DNA from 2 places in the Nonomuraea sp. NPDC005650 genome. Region 2 is predicted to be linked to the other one. Evidence: predicted binding sites of a transcription regulator. Region 2 holds the regulator's gene; the other holds the start of a gene.
What was found. The regulator HrcA, encoded in region 2, represses chaperone genes, less so after heat shock. The targets are predictions, from matches to a motif close to TTGGCACTCTCNNNNNGAGAGTGCCAA.
Positions count from the first base shown of each region.

Region 1: a site for HrcA is predicted at 8,809-8,835, ahead of groES (co-chaperone GroES). Genes of this name have one in related genera too.

Region 1 is NZ_JBEXCR010000018.1:199,223-210,701, forward strand. Features, by position in the region: gene ABZS69_RS30285 (GuaB3 family IMP dehydrogenase-related protein) at 1-484, opposite strand, end outside; gene guaB (IMP dehydrogenase) at 489-1,970, opposite strand; gene ABZS69_RS30295 (LuxR C-terminal-related transcriptional regulator) at 2,614-3,603, shown strand; gene ABZS69_RS30300 (DUF5319 domain-containing protein) at 3,643-4,020, shown strand; gene ABZS69_RS30305 (sigma-70 family RNA polymerase sigma factor) at 4,130-4,765, opposite strand; gene ABZS69_RS30310 (sialidase family protein) at 5,413-6,621, shown strand; gene groL (chaperonin GroEL) at 6,715-8,334, opposite strand; gene groES (co-chaperone GroES) at 8,408-8,722, opposite strand; gene ABZS69_RS30325 (class I SAM-dependent methyltransferase) at 8,973-10,235, shown strand; gene ABZS69_RS30330 (hypothetical protein) at 10,420-11,479, shown strand, end outside.
Region 2 is NZ_JBEXCR010000009.1:134,977-146,455, forward strand. Features, by position in the region: gene ABZS69_RS17420 (response regulator transcription factor) at 1-201, opposite strand, end outside; gene ABZS69_RS17425 (histidine kinase) at 198-1,091, opposite strand; gene ABZS69_RS17430 (hypothetical protein) at 1,458-1,601, shown strand; gene ABZS69_RS17435 (hypothetical protein) at 1,772-2,260, opposite strand; gene ABZS69_RS17440 (glycoside hydrolase family 18 protein) at 2,690-3,937, opposite strand; gene ABZS69_RS17445 (styrene monooxygenase/indole monooxygenase family protein) at 3,986-5,197, opposite strand; gene hemW (radical SAM family heme chaperone HemW) at 5,286-6,506, shown strand; gene ABZS69_RS17455 (DUF4870 domain-containing protein) at 6,503-7,180, opposite strand; gene ABZS69_RS17460 (DUF3097 domain-containing protein) at 7,177-7,983, opposite strand; gene ABZS69_RS17465 (hypothetical protein) at 8,001-8,492, opposite strand; gene hrcA (heat-inducible transcriptional repressor HrcA) at 9,017-10,030, shown strand; gene dnaJ (molecular chaperone DnaJ) at 10,042-11,181, shown strand; gene ABZS69_RS17480 (16S rRNA (uracil(1498)-N(3))-methyltransferase) at 11,183-11,479, shown strand, end outside.

The DNA of each region.
Region 1 (11,479 bases), on a different contig from region 2:
GGATGACGAAGATGTCGACACCCGCGTCGATCACGGCCTTGTGGTACTGGACCGTGCGCTGCGGCGACAGCCGCACGGCGGTGGTCACGCCGGAGGCCCGGATCTCCTCGATCCGCCGGCCGATCAGGTCTTCCTTGATCGGCGCCGCGTAGATCTCCTGGAGCCGCCTGGTGGCCGCCTCCGCGTCGAGCGCGGCGCACTCCTCCAGCAGCGGCGACGGGTCTTCGTACCGCGTCCAGAGTCCTTCGAGGTCGAGCGGCGCGAGGCCGCCGAGCCGGCCGATCTCGATGGCGGTGGCCGGGGACACCACGCTGTCCATGGGGGCGACCACTACCGGCAGCTCGAACCGGTAGGCGTCGATCTGCCAGGCGATCGAGACCTCCTCCGGGTCCCGGGTGCGCCGCGAGGGGACCAGGCCGATCTCGTCAAGCGAGTACGCCCGCCGCCCGGCCTTGCCCCGGCCGATCTCCACCTGCTGAGTCATGAACTTACCTTCTGTGATAGTTCGGAGCTTCCACGGTCATCTGGATGTCGTGGGGGTGGCTCTCCTTGAGGCCCGCCGACGTGATCGGCATGAGCTCGCAGTCGGTGTGCATCTGCGCGATCGTGCGGCAGCCGGCGTACCACATCCCCTGGCGCAGGCCGCCGATGAGCTGGTGCGCGACGGCCGCGACCGGGCCACGGTAGGGCACCTGGCCCTCGATGCCCTCGGGGATGTACTTGTCGTCACCGCCGACGTCGGCCTGGGCGTAGCGGTCCTTGCTGAAGGACATGCCGCCGCGCTCGCGGTTGCGCACCGCGCCGAGCGACCCCATGCCCCGGTACGACTTGAACTGCTTGCCGTTGATGAAGATCAGCTCACCGGGCGACTCCTCGCAGCCGGCGAGCAGCGAGCCCAGCATGACCGTGTCGGCGCCGGCCGCGATGGCCTTGACGATGTCGCCGGAGTACTGCAGGCCGCCGTCGCCGATGACCGGCACGCCCGCCGGCCCGCACGCCCTGGAGGCCTCGTAGATGGCCGTGACCTGCGGCGCGCCGACCCCGGCCACCACCCGCGTGGTGCAGATCGAGCCGGGCCCGACGCCCACCTTGACCGCGTCCGCGCCCGCGTCGACCAGCATCTGCGCCCCGGCCCTGGTCGCGATGTTGCCCGCGATGACCTGGACCTTGCTGTTGGCCTTGATCTTGCCGACCATGTCGGCCAGGCCCTTGGAGTGACCGTGGGCCACGTCGACGACCACCACGTCGACACCGGCCTCGATCAGCGACTTGGCCCGCAGCTCGGCGTCGCCACCGACGCCGACGGCCGCCCCCACGATCAGCCGGCCGTCGGCGTCCTTGGTGGACAGCGGGTACTGCTCGCTCTTGGTGAAGTCCTTCACCGTGACCAGGCCGCGCAGCCTGCCGTCGGGGTCGACCAGCGGCAGCTTCTCGATCTTGTTCCGCCGGAGCAGGGCGAACGCCTCGTCACGCGAGACCCCGACCGGGGCGGTGACGAGCGGCATCTTGGTCATGACCTCGCGTACGGAGCGCGAATGGTCAGCCTCGAAGCGCATGTCGCGGTTGGTCACGATGCCGAGCAGCGTGCCGTCGACGTCCGTCACCGGGACGCCCGAGATCCGGTACGTCGCGCAGAGCTTCTCGACGTCGGCCAGCGTGTCGTCGGGGCTGCAGGTCACCGGGTTGGTGACCATGCCGGCCTCGGACCGCTTGACCAGGTCGACCTGCTGGGCCTGCTCCTCGACCGACAGGTTGCGGTGCAGGATGCCGATGCCGCCCTGGCGGGCCATGGCGACCGCCATGCGGGCCTCGGTGACGGTGTCCATGGCCGCGGAGACCAGCGGGATGGACAGGGTGATGCCTCGGGACAGCCGTGACCTCGTATCGGCCTCGCCTGGTTGCAGGTCTGAATATCCCGGCACCAGCAGCACGTCATCGAAGGTCAAACCCATCTCGGTGAACTTGGACATGCTGCGGCCCCCTCCTGCCGTGGCTCTGATTGAGCCCAAGTCTAGGCCCTGCCTCCAAACCACGCCGCAGCACCCACACCAGGCGCGCCCACGCCCTTCCACCCACCCCACCTCCACGGCCCGCACCCCACCACCCTGACTGCGCGCCACCGCCCTCTCACACCGCACCACCCTGGCGGCGCACCATCGGCTCCGGCCAACCGCCCACAATCGCGCGCCCCCTCAGCCGAGGGGCACCTGGGCCGAGACGACGGCCGGGAACAGCGATGCCGGGAGCACGATGACCCCCACGGCCCGTCGTACTCCCGGCATCGAAAAGTGCCGAGACACGGGGCGGTCGGTGATCCGTCCCGTGTCTCGGCCACCGGCATCCGGGCCAAGGCGACGCGTGGCGCCACCGAACCCCCCTCCGCGTCCTGATGGCCCGACGTCACTTCAGCCCTCGCAGGATGCCGACGCTAGGTAAAGCCTGCGTTACTCAACGGAACAACGCAATGTGAAAACGTGCAATTGCACGAAGTTGCACACCGCGCTCCGACCAGTCGCCGCAACGGGGGGACACGAGCGTAATGCGGGGTTATCCTCACGGCACGCCCGTGTCCCCCCAACGGAGCCGCCCATAATGCGCAACGAGCCCCGTACCATGCCTGATCCTTTCGAGACGTTGGGCCTCGACCCGGCGCAGAGCGCGGTGTACACGGCGGTCCTGCGCCTGCACCGGGCGACCCGGACCGATCTCGCACAGGCCATGGACGGTCCTATCGAGAAGGTCGGCCGCCAGCTCGACGACCTCGTCAAGCTGGGCGTGATCGACGAGCAGTCCGGGCAGTACCTGGCCAGGCACCCGGCCGCGGCCCTCGGCAGGGTGATCGCCGAGCGGCTCGACCGGCTGGCGGAGGAGAGCCGCAGGATCGACTCGGCGCTCGGCTCCATCCGGACGCTGATCCGCGACTACGACGCCGGCCGCGACTACCAGAGCGGCACCTTCACGGTGGAGATGGTCAACGGGGCCGACGTGTTGTACGAGAGCGTGGTCGGCATGGCCGTGCAATCTCCGCCGATGGAATTACTGACGGCGGTTCCCGACGAACGCACGATGATTGATTTTGCGCGCAAATTTGCGGAACTCTGGATTGACGCGCAAGAACGAAAACTTCTCACGGTTCACGCGATCATTCCGGTTTCGACCCTGGTTTTGCCCGGCGTACGCGACCAGCTCACCCGGGTGCTGGAGACGGGCGGCAAGGTACGCACGCTGGACCGGGTGCCGAGCTGGTTCATGACCGCTGGGCCCGAGGTCGCGGGCCTGCCCCCGTTCTGGGGCGGCAACCTGCCCGACCACGCGTACAACTTCTATCTCGTACGCACGCCGATCGTCGTGGGCATGCTCCGCACGCTGTTCAGGGAGCTGTGGACCAGGGCCGTGCCCCTGCCGTGGGGCCGCAGGGGCGACGGCATGGTCCAGGTTCTCCGCCTGGCCGCCCAGGGCATGTGCGACGACTCCATAGCCCGCCAGCTGGGGGTCTCGGTGCGCACGGTCCGGGCGCGGTTCGCGGACGCCATGTCCGAGCTGGGCGCTCAGTCGCGTTTCCACGCCGGCGTGGAGGCGGCCAGGCGCGGATGGCTGAGGTAATGTCCACCGCTCGGGCCGCTTCGGTCATATGGTGGGAAGGTGCTGGAAGACGTCCCCCGCGACCCGTTCGCGGACGACCCGAACGACCCTTCCTCGGCGATGGGCGCCCTCGACGACGCCGAACCCCTCTCCGCGGCCGAACGCGACGAGGCCATCACGGACCTCGCTGACGTCGAGGTCTTCCGCTCCCTGCTCGAACCGCAGGGAGTGCTGGGTCTCGTACTCGACTGCCCTGAATGCGGCGAGCAGCACTTCTTCGACTGGGAGCTGCTGCGCGGCAACCTACGACAAATGATCGAGAAAGGCCAGCCGCAGGTCCACGAGCCGGCCTTTCACCCGGACCCAGCCGACTACGTCAGCTGGGAGTACGCCAGAGGCTATGTCGACGGCGTCATCGACACGGAGGAGCGCCGCTGACCGACATCATCGAGCAGCACGGCCAGCAACCGCACGGCTGGATCGCCTGAGTCAGGGCTCTCTCCACGGCCGAGCGCGTCGAGCAGCGCGTCGGTCTCTTCCTCTGGCGTCAAGCCGACTCCAGCTCGGCCATCTGCCGCAACCTGGCCAGCGCCCGATGCTGGGCGACACGGACTGCACCCGGTGACATACCGAGTACATTACCGGTCTCCTCGGCCGACAACCCCGACACCACTCGCAACAGCAGCAGCTCGCGCTGGTTCTCGGGCAACCTGGCCAGGAGCCTGCGCGCGTGCTCGACCTCGATGTAGCGGACCACCGTCTCCTCGGGCCCGGGCCCGTCGTCCGGCCCATCGGGCAGATCCTGAGTCGGTACGGCCGAGCGCACCGAACTCCGCAGCGCGTCGGCCACTTTGTGCGAGGCGATCCCGAACACGAAGGAGGCGAACGGCCGCCCCATGTCTCGGTATCGCGGCAGCGCGGACAGGACCGCGATGCACACCTCCTGGGCTACGTCATCGGCAATGTGATATTGCCCTGAAACCCTGCCCAGCCGGGCGCGGCAATACCGCACCACCATCGGACGCAACTCACCGAGCAGGGATTCGATCGCACTGCGATCTCCCTGCACGGCGAGGCTCGTCAGTTCCCTAAGGTCGGAGTCATCCGTCCGTGCCGGAAGTCTCGACGCGAGCCTTACCCCAATTTTGGCGTCGGCGACGCTTCCCTCGCTCACGATAGGCATGATGCCCGCACTGATCCGGCCTGTCGTCATGGCGAACGGCTACGGATTGGTCACATTGAAGCGACGATAACGGGCAGTAATCAAATGACCACACTAAGGCTTATCTAGTGACATTATGTTTCATCCCATAACCTGAAATGCACGACAATTGTCAGACCCCGGACGTCTATCACCCCCTGCCGGTTTACTCCAATAATCCACCTTTTCCCCCACTTCCCCCCAAAGCGCCGAACCCGCGACCTCACCCAGGCCGCTCCTCGCCGATCGCGCGCACCTGATCGCAGAGCGCGAGCGGCCGTCGATGCCGGTGCCACCGGCCGGGTGCTCGCTTTCGTGCCGGGCGGTGCGAATGCGATCGGCCATGCGGATCGCCAGAAGATCGATATCGACCGGGGCGGGTCCGGGCTCGCCGCGCATCCGCGCCACCCCGGGCTGAAAGCAAGGGCCGTCTCCATGCCACCCACGCTTGCCGGTTCCTCGCCGAGAACCTAAGCCGGGCCGAGGACCGCCGAACCGCGCTCTTGATCGCCTATGTAGGTGAACATCTGTACCGCACAGATGATCCGAGAGCAGAAGATCGAGAAAACGGCCCGGATCCTTCAAGCAGTGAGACGATCATGGCCGCGAACGCGTAAATGGAGGCATTGATGCGCACATTACGAACGTTCACCGCAGCGATGGGGGCAGTCATGACCGTGGCCCTCACCGCGTCACCCGCGGCGGCCGCGCAGCCGCCCACGTACACCTTCCACAAGCAGACCCTGTGGAAGTCGATCCCCGCCAGTGGATCGCAGGGGGCCACCTGCTACCGGCTGCCGGCGGTCGTGAAGACCAGCAACAACGTGCTGCTCGCCTTCGCCGAGCGGCGCAACAAGAACAACTGCAGCGACCACGGCGCGTTCGACGTCGTCATGCGGCGCTCGACGGACAACGGCGTCACCTGGGACGGCAGCCGGGTCGTGCTGGCCAGCAAGACCGGAGCGGCCCTCCAGGGGAACGCGACCGTGGTCGCGGACTCCAGCGGGCCGGTGTTCCTGTTCACGACCTCGGAGCCGACCGCGTCCCAGACCACGCCGCGTACGCCGAAGGTCCAGGTCAGCACGGACGACGGCGGCACCTGGTCGGACCCGGAGGACCTGTCGGGCGTCATCAAGGCGCCCGCGGGCGCCGGGGACTGGTTCGCCACGGGGCCGGGGCACGGCATCCAGCTGACGCGGCCCGCCCACAACGGGCGGCTGGTGGTGCCCGTCTACTTCAGCGTGGGCGACACGCAGAGCGTACGGCTGATCTACAGCGACGACCACGGCGGGACCTGGCGGATCGGCGCGACCGCGACCTACGACAAGTCGGTGCTGAAGCTGGGCGAGCAGACCCTGGTCGAGCGGGCCGACGGCAGCATCCTCGTGATCGCCCGCAACGGCGCCGTGCCCGACGACCAGACCTCAGTCCACGGCCTGGCCCGGGGCGTGAGCACGGACGGGGGCCAGTCCTTCGACGGCGATTTCCGGGCCGACGGCGCGATCACGGCTCCGCCCACCCACCCGGCCCTGCTGCGCCAGCGCGACCAGGCCCCCTACACGCGGATCCTGCTGTCCGCGCCCGCCACCCCGAAGACCGACAACAACCCGGTGGGCATGAACGTACGCTCGTCGTTCGACGAAGGCGCGACCTGGCGGAACTACGACAACTCCACCAACAACGCCGGTGTCCGGATCGACGGCGACCACGCCGGATATTCCGACCTGGCGCTCCTCGGCAACGGCGCGATCGGCGTCCTGTACGAGGCCGGCGTGAACCGCTTCCGGGACGAGATCCGCTGGAACTGGTTCTGGGAGAGCGCCATCGGCCTGCGCTGAGCCAGCGCCATCGGCCTGCGCTGACCCCTCCCCGAGATGCCGAACGGCCCGCACCCGAGGAGGGTTGCGGGCCGTGGCGAGCGAAGAGACGGGTCAGTGGCCGTGGCCGTGACCGTGACCCCCGCCGGCAGCCGGGGCCTCCTCCTCGGGCTTGTCCACCACGAGCGCCTCGGTCGTGAGGAGCATGCCCGCGATCGACGCGGCGTTCTGGACGGCCGAACGCGTGACCTTGACCGGGTCGATGACGCCCTGAGCGATCAGGTCGCCGTATTCGCCGGTCGCGGCGTTGAGACCGTGGCCGGCCTCCAGCTCGGCGACCTTGTGCGTCACCACGTAGCCCTCGAGACCGGCGTTCTCGGCGATCCAGCGGGCCGGCTCGACCAGGGCGCGGCGCACGACGCCGACACCCGTGGCCTCGTCGCCCGTCAGGCCGAGGTCGTCGAGGCTCTTGGAGACGTGGATCAGCGCGGAGCCACCGCCGGAGACGATGCCCTCCTCGATCGCGGCGCGCGTCGCGGAGATCGCGTCCTCGAGGCGGTGCTTCTTCTCCTTCAGCTCCACCTCGGTGGCGGCGCCGACGCGCAGCACGCACACACCGCCGGCGAGCTTGGCCAGGCGCTCCTGCAGCTTCTCGCGGTCCCAGTCGGAGTCGGACTGCTCGATGGCGAGCCTGATCTCCTTGACGCGGTCCTCGATGGCCTGCGGGTCACCGGCGCCGTCGACGATGGTGGTGTTGTCCTTCGTGACGACGACGCGGCGGGCCGTGCCGAGCACCTCGAGACCGACGTGCTCCAGCTTGAGGCCGACCTCCTCGCTGACGACCTGGCCGCCGGTGAGGATGGCGATGTCCTGCAGCATGGCCTTGCGGCGGTCGCCGAAGCCCGGGGCCTTGACGGCCACGGAGGTGAAGGTGCCGCGGATCTTGTTGGTGACCAGGACGGCCAGGGCCTCACCCTCGACGTCCTCGGCGATCACGAGGAGCGCCTTCTTCGTCTGGGCGATCTTCTCCAGCAGCGGCAGGAAGTCCGCGATGGAGGCGATCTTGCCCTGGTTGATCAGGATGTAGGCGTCCTCGAGGACGGACTCCATCCGCTCGGGGTCGGTCACCATGTACTGCGACACGTAGCCCTTGTCGAACTGCATGCCCTCGGTGAACTCGAGCTCCATGCCCATGGCGTTGGACTCTTCGACGGTGAGGACACCGTCCTTGCCCACCTTGTCGAACGCCTCGGCGATCAGGTCGCCGATCTGCGCGTCCTGAGCGGAGATCGTGGCTACGTTGGCGATCTCCTTCTTGTCGGCGACCTCGCGGGCGCTGTCGAGCAGCTTGTCGCTGATCGCCTTGGCGGCCTTGTCGATGCCGCGCTTGAGCGACAGCGGCGAGGCGCCGGCGGCCACGTTGCGCAGACCCTCGCGGACCATGGCCTGGGCCAGGACGGTGGCGGTGGTGGTGCCGTCACCCGCGATGTCGTTGGTCTTGGTGGCAACTTCCTTGGCGAGCTGGGCGCCGAGGTTCTCGTAGCGCTCCTCCAGCTCGATCTCACGAGCGATGGTCACACCGTCGTTCGTGATCGTCGGCGCACCGAACTTCTTGTCGATGACGACGTTACGGCCGCGCGGGCCGAGGGTTACCTTGACGGCGTCGGCGAGAGCGTTCACACCGCGCTCGAGCGCGCGGCGGGCACCCTCGTCGAACTCCAGGATCTTCGCCATTGCTTGAAAGTCCTCTCCTAGCGTCGAAAGCCCCGGCCGCCCTCAAGAGCGCCCGGGGCTCGACACAACCGGCTTACTTCTCGATGATCGCGAGAACGTCGCGGGCGGAGAGCACGAGGTACTCCTCGCCGCCGTACTTGACCTCGGTGCCGCCGTACTTGCTGTAGAGGACGATGTCGCCCTCAGAGACGTCGAGCGGAATCCGCTTGTCGCCGTCCTCATCCCAGTTGCCCGGGCCCACCGCGAGGACCTTGCCCTCTTGCGGCTTCTCCTTGGCGGTGTCAGGGATGACCAGGCCGGAAGCGGTGGTCTGCTCGGCCTCAAGCGGCTGAACCACAATGCGGTCGCCGAGCGGCTTAACGGGAACCTTGGTGGCGGTCGTCACGATCGGACCTCCCCTTCAGATTTGAATGATCTAGAAGAGGCGACCAGCTGGGCCTGCCGTCGCGGGTGTCAGACCTGCCTCGTCGCACGTTGGCACTCTCAAGGGGAGAGTGCCAACAGGAAACATATGCAAGAGGGGCTTGACAGTCAACACGAACGCGTCTGCTGAGAGCGATCAGACCGAAGCTACCCCCCTCCAGATACGTTACGCCCACGGTCCGACCGGGTCGGACATGGCGCTAACGTCGGGTGATGTGGACCTTGACGCCTTCGACGAACTGCTGACCCCGCGCGGGCAGCGGGCGCTCGCGGAGGCCCGGGAGCTGGTGGGCACGGACCCCGTGGCCGCCGCCACAAGGCTGCGCAGGACGTACGACGCCGCCCTCACCTCCGCCGCCCTCACCCAGGCGGGGCTGCGGGAGCGCGGCAGGGCCAAGTTCGGCGAGGACGCCGAGCGGATGTACTTCACGCCGCACGGCCTGGAGCAGTCCACGCGGATGGAGGTCGCCGACCACCGCGCCCGCCGCCTGACCGGCGGAATGTGGACGAGCACCCCCGGGAGAGCACCCGCGCAAGGGCTCATGAGCACGGACGCACCCCCGCGAGGGCTCGGCGGCGCGAGGGCGGTCCGGCACGGGCTCAGGGTCGTGGACGCCTGTTGCGGCATCGGCGGCGACCTCCTCGCGCTGGCCCGCGCCGGCTGCACCGTGGACGCCGTGGACGCCGACCCGCTGACCGTCGCGGTGGCCAGGGCCAACGCCGACGCGTTCGGGCTGGGCGACAGGGTGACGGTGTCCCTGGGGGACGCGGCCGAGGTCCGGCCGGAGGAGTACGACGTGCTGTTCGCCGACCCGGCCAGGCGGACGGGCCGGGGCAGGACGTTCGACCCCATGGCCTACTCCCCTCCCTGGCCGGTGGTGCTCGACCTGGTCGCCAGGGCCTCCCGGGCGTGCGTGAAGGTCGCCCCGGGCATCCCGTACGAGTTCATCCCCGGCGACGCCGAGGCCGAGTGGGTCTCGTACAAGGGAGAGGTCAAGGAGGCGGTCCTCTGGACCGGCCAGGAGGGGGCGCCGCGCCGCGCCACCCTGCTGCCCGGCGGCCACACGCTGACCGCCGCGGGAGCCGAGGCCCCGGTCGGCCCGGCCGGCAGGTACGTCTACGAGCCGGACGGCGCGGCCATCCGGGCGCACCTCGTGGGCGAGGTGTCGGAAATCGTGAACGGACGCCTGCTCGACCCGATGATCGCCTACATCACCGGTGACGACCTGATCGACACCCCATGGGCGAGCAGATATGAAATCGAGGACGTTATCCCGTTCTCGGGGAAAAGGCTGCGCGCCGCGCTCCGCGAGCGACAAGTCGGAAATGTCACCATCAAGAAGCGTGGCTCCGCCGTGGACATCGAGCGCCTCCGCACAGATCTCCGGCTAAAGGGCGATAAATCAGCAACTATCATCCTTACCCGGATCCTCGACAAGCCATCGGTCATCATCTGCGACACCTCTCCACCTGCTTAAACCGGTCATTCAACCGTTAACCTCGATCTTTCAATTCGCCCCTGACGGACCTTGATCGAGAGGCTAAGGTGGGCGGTCGGGAGTTCTCCCCTAATGCGTTTTCCGCGTACCCGCTTGTTCATCTGAAAATCGGCCCTATCCCACCGCTGCGCGGCAGACCGTCGGCGAGCCAAAGGAGCTTTCGGTGGATCATTCCAACCACACCACCCTTCTCCAGGCAGGAGGCCAGTCCGGCATCTCCGAGAGGATGCGGGACCTGCTGGCGCGCGCCTCGCAGGATCATGTGTACGAGCAGCGCACGCAAGGGGCGGTGCTGGACGAGATCCGCCAGCGGCTTGAGGGCATGGAGTGGCTGCTGCGCGAGGTGCGCGAGCGCGAGCTCGGCGGCCTCAGCGGCACGCTGCAGGCGGTCAGCGGGCGGCTCGACGACATCACCGCCAAGCCGCCGATGTGGGCGGAGGGGCTGGCTCAGCACGTGGAGGCGGTACGCGACCACGTGGACGCCGTCGGGGAGCGGGTGGGAGACATCGACGCCCGCGTCGCCCCCGTGGCCGGCCTGCCCGACCTGCGGGCCGACCTGGGCACGATGGGCGAGGGCGTGGACGAGGCGCTCACCCGCCTGCAGACGGTGCTCGACACCACGAGCGGCCTCACCAAAGGCATGTCCGACTTCACCGCCAAGCTGGCCACGCTCAACACCAGCATGGAGGCCGCCGCGAGCCGCTTCACCAGGCTCGACAAGTCGATGGCCGACCTGAACACCCGTACCGACCGGGTCGAGATCGCGGTCGGCGACCTGTCGGACCACCTCACCACCCGGCTGGACGAGCAGGACCAGCAGCTCACCGTCCGGATGGACGAGACGGACCGGCGGCTGGCCGGCCGCCTCGACGAGGCCGACCAGCACCTCACCACCCGCCTGGACGCCACCGACCAGCGGCTCACGGCCCGGTTCGACGCCACCGACCAACAGCTGACGGCCCGCCTGGACGCCACCGACCAGCGGCTCACGGTCCGGCTCGACGAGACCGACGATCGGCTCTCCAGCCGGCTCGACGAAACCGACCAGCGGCTCTCCAGCCGGCTCGACCAGACCGGCCAGCGGCTCTCCGACCGCCTCGACCAGACCGGTCAGCGGCTGACCGCCCGGATGGACGAGACCGACCAGCGCCTGGCCACCAGCCTCGTCGAGGCGGACGAGCGGCTGGCCAGCCGCCTCAAGGAGTCCGACGAGCAGCTCGGCA
Region 2 (11,479 bases):
GTCCATGCGGGGCATGCGCAGGTCCATGAGCACCACGTCCGGCCGCTGCTCCCCGACCAGCCGCAGCGCCGCCTCGCCGTCGCCGGCCGAGCCGACCACCTCGATGTCCGGCAGCAGCCCGAGCAGCAGCACCAGGCCCTCACGCACCACGGCCTGGTCGTCCACCACGATGACCCTGGTCATCCGGGCGCCTCCGCTCATGCCGGCACCTTCAGGTGCACCTGGAAGCCGCCGCCGTGTTCGCCCGCCGACAGCGTCCCGCCGATCAGCTCGGCGCGTTCGCGCATGCCCACGAGGCCGTAGCCGCCCCCGGGCGAGCCCTTCTCGGCGGAGGCCGGATTGGTGATGCGCAGATCGCACCACAGCCGGTCAAACTCGAGCTCCACCGTGGCCGGGCTGCCGGGGGCGTGGCGGCGTACGTTCGTGAGGGCTTCCTGGGCGGTGCGGACCAGGGCGAGCTCCGTCTCCGGCGACAGGCGGTGCTCGTGGCCGGAGACGCGCAGCGTGCAGACCTGGTGGGTGGTGCTCTCGAAGTCCTCCGCCAGCGTGCGCAGGGCCACGGGGAGCGGGGGCGGGTCCTCGCGCAGCGCCTGCACCGCGCGCCTGGCCTCGTCGAGCCCCGACTTGGCCAGGTCGCGGGCCCGGGTGACCCGGTCGAGCGCTTCGGCCGTGCGCTCGGCGCGAAGCAGCAGCTTGGCGCCCTCCAGGTGGACGAGCTGGGCCGAGAGGGAGTGGGCGAGGATGTCGTGGATCTCCCTGGCGATCCTGGCCCGCTCCGCGAGCACGGCCTCCCGCGCCTCGGCGGCTCTGGTGGCCCTGCGCTGTTTGGCCGCATATGAGACCAGGAAGATCAGGCAGGTGCTGAGGATGAGAGGGAGGTCCTGGGCGGGGTTGCCGGCGATCTCACCTGCCACGACCAGGCCCCCGACGGCCAGCAGGCCGATGGGCAGCGCCTGGCGCAGGGGGAAGCGGGTCACGGCCAGACTGACGCAGACGAGCAGAGCCCCGATCGCGGCACCGCCGTCGGTCAGGGTGCCGAGGGCGATGGAGAGCACCACGGCCAGGGCGAGCGCGATCAACGCGACAGGCACCCCAAAGACCTGAACGGACCGCGCAGCCCCCAGCACCGTCCGGCCACCGCCCGACTCCTCCGAGGCACTGCCCGACGCCGCTCGGCCACTGCCCGACACTGCCAGGCCGCCACCTGATACCGCTTGGCCGCCGTGCGGCACTGCCTGGCCACTGTCCGGCACCGTCGGGCCATTACCCGGTATCGGTGGTTGCGGCTGTGTTGGGCCGGATGGCGCCGACCGATGAGGTGAGTTGGCCGGTGCCGACGGCTGCGTCAGCGGGCTGCCTGCCCGCTGGGCCTCCCGCTCGACTTCCGGCTGGCTCAGCATTCGGGCCTGGGGCTGGGCCTCGGGCTGGGGCCCGCTTCGGGCCTCCAGTTGGGTCTCGTGCCGGGCATCCGGCTGGACCTCGCGTGGGGTCTCGTGCCGGGCATCTGGCTGGATCTCGTGCTGGGCACCTGGTTGGACCTTGCGTGGGGTTTCGCGCCGGGCCTCACGCTGGGCCTCGTGACGGGCGCGTCGGTCGCGTAGTGACAGGAACAGGGTGGTGAGCAGGGTGAGGCCCAGGCCGGCGGTCAGGAGGGTGACCGCCAGCGGGGTGCCGGTCAGGCCTGGCGCGGGGGTTGCTCCCATCTGGGCCACGATCAGCAGCACGATCGCCCCGAGCTGCAACGCGAGGGCGATTCCGTACGGCGCACGCATCACCCCACGACGGTATCCGGTCGCCTGACCGTGCTCGAAAGCGCACGTCCCCTGCGGGCGGCGACGTAGGACTGGGCGCCGATGGTGAGGCCGACGAACAGCAGGACTCCGCTGGTGGAGAGTTCGAGACCGAGGGCGGCTCCGGCGAAGTACAGGCCGACGCGGACGGCGACCGAGACCAGCCACACCAGCATGGTCCAGCCCGTGGCCCTCGACCAGGAGACGCCGGAGTCGTCCAGCCACACCCGTACGGTCGTCGCGCGCCACACGCCCAGCGCGACGGCGATGACGGCCTCCACCAGGGCCAGGCAGAGGCTGAGTACGAGGTGCCGGGAGTCGACGACCCCGCCTGAGGCGATGCCGATGACGATCATGGCGGCGGCGGTGTAGAGGATGCCTCGCCTTTCCGTGGGGCGGGTCTGCATCTGGCGATAGACGACGAACACCACGGCGAGGGGGATGAGGAAGGAGATCAGTATGGGTTCCACGGGTTTGACCGTAGGGATCGGCGGGGCGTACCGGATCGGCCCGAGGGTTGAGTGGGCGGATCTCCACCCTGGGGTGGAGATCGAGGTGGGCGGCCCCGCGACTGCCCGCCGCCGTCCGGTGGTGCGGCGGTCCGGTGGTGCGGTGGTGTGGTGCGGTGGTGCGGTGGTCCGGTGCGCGGCGGTCCGCCGTGTGGCAGTCCGCCATGCGACGGTCCGGAGTGTGATCGTCCGCCGTGTGGCCGTCCGCCGTGTGGCCGTCCGCCGTGTGGCCGTCCGCCGTGTGGCCGTCCGCCGTGTGGCCGTCCAGCGTGTGGCCGTCCAGCGTGTGGCCGTCTGGCGTGTGGCTGTCCAGGCGGGTGGTGAGTGGTGGTGGGTTGGCGGATGGGGTTGGAGGTGGGGCCGGGGTGGGGGTGTGCCCGGCCCCTTGGGTCAGTGGAGGATCGAGTACAGGGCTGAGGTGAGGGAGGCGCGGGCGTCGTCCTGGTCGATGGACCACATCATCGAGCCGCCCAAGCCCTTGAGCCGGATGTACGCCGCCTTCTGCACCAGCACCGCCGGATCGTCGTACGACCAGAACTCGTTCCCGTCGTACAGCCACACAGCCCCGGTGCGCAGGTCCCGGTAGCGCTTGCCGGGCTTGGTGATCAGGTCCTTGTAGTCCTCCGTCCCGGGCCCCCACTTTCCGGCGGCGGGTCCGGTGGCGGGCTTGTAGAGGCCGTCGCCGCCGCCGGTGACGCCGGTCCAGCCCTGGCCGTACGCGGGGACGCCGACCACGAGCTTGCGGCCGGGCGCTCCGCGGGACAGGTAGTCGCGTACGGTCTGGTCCACGCTGTAGCGGACGGGGTTCGGGTCGCGCCGATCGGTGAAGAGGTTGCCGTTGTGCCCGGTCTGCGCCTCCCACGTCCCGTGCAGGTCGTACCCCTGGACGGTGGCGAAGTCGAGGGCCTTGAACACCCGCCGCACCTCGAACCCGGCGTCGATCTTGGCCGCCGCGGCCGGGAGGAAGGCCGAGAGTTGCGCGCCCGAGGAGAAGGCGGACAGCTGCGCCCGCAGTTCCTCGGCGAACAGCGTGAAGTTCCGCCGGTCCTCCGGCCGGATGACGTTGCCCTCGGCGCCGGACGAGCCCGGCCACTCCCAGTCCAGGTCGATCCCGTCGAACACGCCGGCTCCCGCTCCCGCGGGGAGGTCCGGCAGGTTGCCGCGCAGCCACAGGTCGATGCACGAGCGGGCCAGCGCGGAGCGGGACTCGGGGGTGAGGACCGCGTCGGAGAAGTATTTGGACCCGGTCCAGCCGCCCAGCGAGATCAGCACCTTGAGCCCCGGGTGCTTGGCCTTGAGCTTGCGTAGTTGGTTGAGGTTGCCGTTCAGGGCCTGGCCGGGCGCGTCGGCCACGCCGTCCACGCTCTGTTCGGCGGGTACGGGCCGCTGCCAGTCCGCCCACGGGTCGGCCGAGTAGCAGGCGCCCTCGGCGTTCACGAACCCGAACGCGTAGTTCAGGTGCGTGAGCTTGGCCGCGGCACCCGTGGTGTCCACGTCCTTGACGTGGTAATTGCGCCCGTAGACGCCCCACTGGATGAAGTACGCGACCCGCTTGAAGCCGGTGCGGGCCTCGGCGGGCGCGGAGATGGCCGTGCAGCCGAGTAAGAGCGAGAGTGCGAGGAGGATCGTCTTCTTCACGGGGCGACTCCCGGGGGAACTCTATCTTATAAGAAACTTTCCTATAAGTTAGAGCGACGACCCGCCGTCGTCAACGATCCGCGCCACCTCCTCGGGGCTCGACAGCACCGCCCACGCGTACGCCGGGTTCGAGAACAGGTCGAGGATCAGGTCCGCCAGGTCCTGCCTGGTCGTGGCGGCCAGCAGCAGGGCCATGACGTGCGCGGCCGGCGGCCGCAGGAACGCGTTGGTCCAGTCGGTGACCGGCGCCGCCGCCTCCCACATCCGCTCCGCCGTGGCGCGGCCGAAGGCGGCGTCGTACGGGCCGCCCGCCGCGATGGCGTCGGCCGCGATCCAGGCGCAGGCCGAGCCCAGGTTCGCGCCCTGGCCGGTCAGCGGGTCGTTGGTGATCCAGGCGTCCCCGACGGCCAGCGCGATCCGCCCGCTGGGCAGCTCGGCCACCGCCTCGCGGACGACCGGTGTGATCGCGCCCTGCAGCAGGTCGTCCTCGCCAAGCAGCTCGAAGTCCTCGCCCATCCGCTCGGCCAGCCGCGGGGCGTGCTCGGCGAGCAGCCCGGCCAGCTCGCCGGCGACCTCGGCCGCGGGCAGGCGGGAGATCGGCTCCAGCGGCCCGCCGGGGACCGCCTCGACCAGCACGCTGGAGACCACGCCGTGCCTGGTCATGATCGGCATGCGGAAGATCTCCCCGCAGCCGGGGGAGATGTTGTAGCTGAACATGGGGCCGAGGTCGAGACCGCCGTACAACCCGGCCGTCAGGACGCGCTGCGGCCGGTCGAACGGCGAGCGCGCTGGGTCGCGCGGGAACAGCTCCGCCACCGAGCGCCGCCCGGCCGTCACCACCATCAGCTCGTGCTCCCGGGACCAGCGGTCCACCTGCGCCGCGTCCGGGGTCGCGCCGGTGACCACGACCTCGCCGCCCCGGCCGGTGAGATCGTCCAGGTACGCGGGCAGCAGCAGCCGGAAGTCGACCGCGTGGAACGGCTCGGAGACCCTGGCCAGGAACTCCAGCGGCGGATCCCCCTTGATCGAGAGCCCGGCGGATGCCATCAGGCAGCCGGGATCCCGGTAGTGCTCGCTGCCCAGCTCCCGCTCCCGCGCCTGGGTGTGCCCCATCCTGCCCACCGTGCTGGGCAGCCGTCCCGAGCGCATGGAGCCGGCGTCGTGCTCGCTGTAGAGCGTGGCCTCGACGCCGAGTTGCTGCAGGCGCAGGGCGAGGGTCAGCCCCGAGATCCCCGCGCCCACGATGCCGATGCTTGCCATATAAACCCCTTCGGGCCGGTATGGCGACAGTGAACCTCTCGGGGATTGCGGTTCGATAGCACCCCCGTGCACCCGGCAAACTGAAGGGGTGCCATCCACCCTGCCTGACGGCGACCCCGTGCCCACCTCGGGCGAGCTGCCCGACAGCGCCCTGAGGGGCCTCGGCGAGCGTCCGTTCGGCTTCTACGTGCACGTGCCGTTCTGCGTGACCCGCTGCGGCTACTGCGACTTCAACACCTACACCGCCGCCGAGCTGGGCCCCGGCGCCTCGCACCGGGACTACGCGGACACGGTCGTCGAGGAGATCCGCCTCGCGCGCCGCGTCCTGGGCCCGGCCGAGCTGCCGGTGGAGACGGTGTTCTTCGGCGGTGGTACGCCCACGCTGCTTCCGCCGGAAGACCTGGCCAGGATCCTGGCCGCGATCGACTCGGAGTTCGGGCTGAGGCCGGGGGCCGAGGTGACCACGGAGGCCAACCCCGAGTCCGTCGACCCGGCCTACCTCGACAAGCTCCGCCAGGGCGGCTTCAACCGGGTCAGCTTCGGCATGCAGAGCGCACGCGAGCACGTGCTCCAGGTGCTCGACCGCCGCCACACCCCCGGCAGGGCGGCGGCGGCCGTCGAGGAGGCGAGGCGGGCGGGGTTCGAGCACGTCAACCTCGACCTCATCTACAGCACGCCCGGCGAGTCCGACGACGACTGGCGGGCCTCGCTGACCGCCGCGATCGAGGCCCGGCCCGACCACGTGTCGGCGTACTCGCTGATCGTCGAGGACGGCACCCGGCTGGCGGCCAGGATCAGGCGCGGCGAGCTGCCCATGCCCGACGACGACGTGGCCGCCGACCGCTACAAGATCGCCGACGAGCTGCTGTCGCAGGCCGGGTTCGACTGGTACGAGGTGTCCAACTGGGCCACCTCCGAGCAGGCCCGCTGCCGCCACAATCTGCTCTACTGGACCGGCGGCGACTGGTGGGCCGCCGGCCCCGGCGCCCACAGTCACGTCGGCGGCACCCGCTGGTGGAACGTCAAACATCCGGCCGCCTACGCCCAGCGGCTGGCCGCCGGCACCTCACCCGCCCACGCGCGCGAGGTGCTCGGCGACGACGACCGGGCGGCCGAGCGGCTCATGCTGGAGCTGCGGCTGTCGTCCGGCTACCCGCTGGCCGAGGTGGCTCCGGACGCGCGCCCGGCCGTGGCGAGCGCCCTGGCGCGCGGCCTGCTGGAGCCCGGGTCGTTCAGGTCGGGCCTCATGGTGCTCACGCTCCAGGGGCGGCTGCTGGCCGACGCCCTGATCAGGGATCTGCTGGTCTAGGTGATCAGGCGGACGGCGAACGGGTAGCGGTACGGCTCGCCCTTGTTGGTGGCTATGGCGGCCTGGATGTGGAAGATCAGGGACAGGATCCAGACGACCGGCAGCAGGAGCACGCCGATGAAGACGATCACCAGGATGCCCGAGATCACATACCCGATGAACATCGTGATCTGGAAGTTGAGCGCCTCCGCCGCCTGGTCCCTGACGTAGGGGGACTCGTCCTTCTTCATCAGGTAGATGATCAGCGGGCCGACCCAGGAGACCAGCAGGCCGAGCAGGTGGGCGAGCATCGCCATGGTGGTGTCGTCGGTGCCGGGGCGGGGGCCGAACCTGCCGGGGACGTACGGCTCGCCCGGAGGGACGCCGTACCCGTAGCCGGGCTGCTGCTGCGGCGCGGGGCCGTAACCGGGCTGGCCGTAACCAGGTTGCCCATAGCCGGGTTGGCCGTAGCCGGGTTGCCCATAGCCGGGTTGGCCGTAGCCGGGCTGGGATCCTGGCTGCTGCCCGTACCCCGGCTGGGACCACTGCTGCTGACCGTAACCGGGCTCGGAGCCGGGCTGCTGCCCGTATCCCGGCTGCTGGGGGCCGGAGCCCTGGCCGGGCGGGATGCTCGACGGGGGGACGAAGCGGGTGGCGTCGTCGTCGGGCGCCGGTTGCGGCGGGTCCTGGCTCATGGTGCCTCCGTAACGAAGTCGATCAGTTCTTCGACCCGGCCGAGCAGTTCGGGCTCCAGGTCTGTGTACGTGGAGACGGCGCCGAGAATCCGCCGCCACGCCTCCGCGGGCTCCATCCGCCAGCCCAGGGCCGCGATGACGCCCTCTTTCCACGGCACCCCGCGCGGCACCGAGGGCCAGGCGGGGATGCGCAGCACGGACGGCTTGACCGCCTGCCAGATGTCGATGTACGGATGCCCCACGACGAGCACGTCCGGCGAGGTGATCTCGGCGGCGATCCTGCTCTCCTTGGAGCCGGGCACGAGGTGGTCCACCAGCACCCCCAGCCGGCGCCCCGGCTCGGGGCCGAACTCCGCCACGATGTCAGGCAGATGGTCCACGCCCTCCAGATATTCGACCACGACCCCCTCGACCCGCAGGTCATGGCCCCAGATCTTCTCCACCAGGGCGGCGTCGTGCACGCCCTCCACATAGATGCGACTCTCCCGGGCGACTCTCGCCCGCAACCCCTCCACGGCGATCGAGCCCGACGCGCTGCGCCTGGGCCCGGCGGGGGCCGCCGTCGGGCGTACCAGCGTCACGGGCCTGCCCTCCAGCAGGAACGCGGCGGGCGCGAGCGGGAACAGCCGGCGCTTGCCGAACCGGTCTTCGAGCGTGACGGCCTCCTTGTCACAGGCCACCACCGCGCCGCAGAAGCCGCTGTCCGCGTCCTCCACGACGAGGTCCGTCTCGGCCGGCACCTTCGGGATCTTGCCCTTGCCCGGCCGCCGCCAATTCCCCGCCAGCACATCGCCCTCGTACACACGGGGACCGTAGCAAATCACCCGCTGACCGCAAGGCGCTTGCGCGCGCCGCTGCGGCGGACCAGGACGACGACGGTGCCGACGATGGCGACGAGCAGCCCCGCCCCGGGGATCAGGAGGAGCGCCAGCACCCCGCCGGCGATGCCGCCCGCGGCCGAGGTCAGCTCGCGGCCCACGCCGTAGCGGACGTCGGCCTGCTCCTGGGTGGTGCAGGACAGCTGGTAGTCGCCCTTGGTGGGCGCGTTGATCACGAGGATCTGCTCCCAGGTGACGGATCCGGAGGTGACCGTCTGCGTGCCCGTCGACCTGGCGAGCCTGGCGCCGTTCGAGATCTGGCACTCGTAGTGGACGGCGGTGTCGCTGGAGAGGTAGACGGCGGGCTTGTTCGCCGGGTCGATCGGCACCGTCACGCTTTCGCCGGACGCGAACGTCCTGCTGGGGGCGATGTTGCTCACGCTGCTCACGATGCCGGTGGTGAACAGGACGACGCCCACGATCGTGCAGACCACGGCGATGCCCCAGACGAGCCCGATCCACCAAAGTCGCGGTTTGATGGCTTTCGAGTCGATTCGTGCGGGGAATTGGGGTTGTTGGCCGTACTGTCCGTACTGAGGAGGTGGGCCGTATTGGGGCGGAGGCCCGTACTGCGGCGGCGGACCGTACTGCGGCGGTTGCCCATAGCCGGGCGGAGGACCGTAGCCGGGCTGGGACCCGGGCTGAGGGCCGTAGCCAGGCTGCGAGCCGGGCGCAGGCCCGTGACCCGGCCCATAACCCGGCGCGTTACCGGGCCCGTTACCCGGCTGGGACCCGGGTTGGGGGCCGGGTTGCGAGCCGGGTTGGGGCCCGTACGGCGGAGGCGGGGAGTTGTCGCTCATGTCGGCAAGTCTGGTACTTGCCGCTTGTAAGAAGCTAGGAGCCTGGTTGCGACCTTGTGTTATCGCACCTTGTGGGCGAGAGCCGTACACTTGGCACTCAGGAACTCAGAGTGCTAGATGGTTGCGTTCCTAAGATGTCAGAGGCAGGAGGTGAGCACGTGCTCGACGATCGGAAACTGGCGGTGCTCCGCGCCATTGTCGAAGACTACGTGTCCACCAACGAACCGGTGGGCTCCAAAGCGCTCGCCGAGCGCCACAACCTGAAGGTCTCCCCGGCGACGGTCAGGAACGACATGGCCGCACTGGAGGAGGAGGGCTACATCACCCAGCCGCACACCAGCGCGGGCCGCGTGCCGACCGACAAGGGCTATCGCCTCTTCGTCGATCGGCTCTCGCAGGTCAAGCCCCTGTCGGGGGCCGAGCGCAGGGCCATCGAGACCTTCCTGGCCGGCGCGGTCGACCTCGACGACGTGGTCACCCGCACGGTCCGGCTGCTCGCGCAGCTGACCAGGCAGGTGGCGGTCGTGCAGTACCCGACGCTGACGCGTTCGACGGTCCGGCACGTCGAGCTGGTGCCGCTGAACGACCGGCGGGTCATGCTCGTGCTGATCACCAACACCGGCCGCGTCGAGCAGCGCGTCATCGAGCTGCCCGAGGTGGTGGAGGACACCCGCATCGCCCACCTGCGCGCGGTCCTCAACGCCTGCCTCGACGGCTGCGGCCTGAGCAACGTGCCCGAGCTGGTCGCCGACCTGCCCGAGCGGCTCCCTCTCGAAGACCGGCCCGTCGTGGCGACGATCCTTTCTGTGCTGCTCGAGACACTGGTCGAGCGGCACGACGAGAAGATCGTGTTCGCCGGCGCGGCCAACCTCGCGGGCGCCGACTTCTCGATCGGCCTGCGCGACGTGCTGGAGGCCCTGGAGGAGCAGGTCGTCCTCATGAGGCTGCTCGGCGAGACATCCGCAGACACACCGTCCGCGCTCACCGTGCGCATCGGCTCCGAAAACCCCTATCTGCGTGGGACATCCGTGGTCGCGACCGGATACGGTTCAGGCGACAACCAACTGGCCCGGCTCGGGGTGTTGGGGCCCACAAGGATGGACTACCCAGTGACGATGGGCGCCGTACGCGCGGTGGCACGCTACGTCAGCCAGATCCTGGCTGCATCATAAGAGGTCGATAAGTGGCAAACAGCGACTATTACGCCACCCTCGGGGTGCGCCGTGACGCCAGTCAGGACGAGATCAAGAAGGCCTACCGCCGACTTGCCCGCGAGCTGCACCCCGACGTGAACCCCGATCCTGAGACCCAGGAGCGGTTCAAGGAGATCACGCAGGCCTACGAGGTGCTGTCCGACCCGAACAAGCGCCAGATGTACGACCTGGGTGGCGACCCCTTCGGCGGCGCCGGGGCAGGCGCGGGCGCCGGCGGCTTCGGAGCGGGCTTCCCCTTCAGCGACATCATGGACGCCTTCTTCGGCACCGCGGCCGGCGCCAGGGGGCCGCGCTCGCGTGCCCGCAGGGGACGCAACGCCACCATCCGGGTCGAGCTCGACCTGCGCGAGACGGCGTTCGGCACCACGCGCGAGCTGGTCGTCGACACGGCCGTGCTCTGCGAGGTCTGCCACGGGGCCGGGGCGGCGTCGGGCACGCACCCCGACACCTGTGACATGTGCAACGGGCGCGGCGAGATCTCCCAGGTCACCCGCTCGTTCCTGGGCCAGGTCATGACCTCGCGGCCGTGCCCGCAGTGCGGCGGCTTCGGCACCATCATCCGCCACCCCTGCCAGGAGTGCTCCGGCGACGGCCGGGTGCGCACCCGCCGTACGATCAAGGTCCGCATCCCCGCGGGCGTCGAGGATGGCACCCACATCCAGCTCGCCGGCGAGGGCGAGGTCGGCCCCGGCGGCGGCCCGCCCGGAGACCTGTTCCTCGAGATCGTCGAGCGCCCCCACGAGATCTTCGAGCGGCGCGGCGACGACCTCCACTGCACCGTGCAGATCCCGATGACGGCGGCCGCGCTCGGCACCATCCTGGCGGTCGAGACGCTCGACGGCTCCGAGGAGGTCGACGTCCGCCCCGGCACGCAGTCGGGCCAGGTCATCACCATGTACGGGCGGGGCGTGCAGCGGCTCAACGAGTCCGGCCGCGGCGACCTGCTGATCCACGTCAACGTCGAGACCCCGACCCGCCTCGAGCCCGCGCAGGAGGAGCTGCTGCGCGAGCTGGCCAAGCAGCGGGGCGAGGAGCGGCCGCCGGGCAAGTTCGCCCCCGGCCAGCAGGGGTTCTTCTCGCGGCTGCGCGACGCCTTCAACGGCAGGTGACGTGACCGTCCCGGTGTTCCTCGCGCCGGACCTGGACGGGCCCGAGCTCACGCTCGGCGGCCCGGAGGGGCGCCACGCGGCCTCCGTGCGGCGCCTGCGGGCCGGCGAGCGGATCGATCTGACGGACGGCGCCGGCGGGGTCGCCGAGTGCGTCGTCCGCGAGGTGCTGAAGGACGCGCTGCGGCTCGACGTGCTGCGCCGCTACGACGTCGAGGCGCCGCGGCCGCGGCTGGTGGTCGTCCAGGGGCTGCCCAAGGGCGACCGGGGCGAGCTGGCGGTCGAGATGATGACCGAGGCG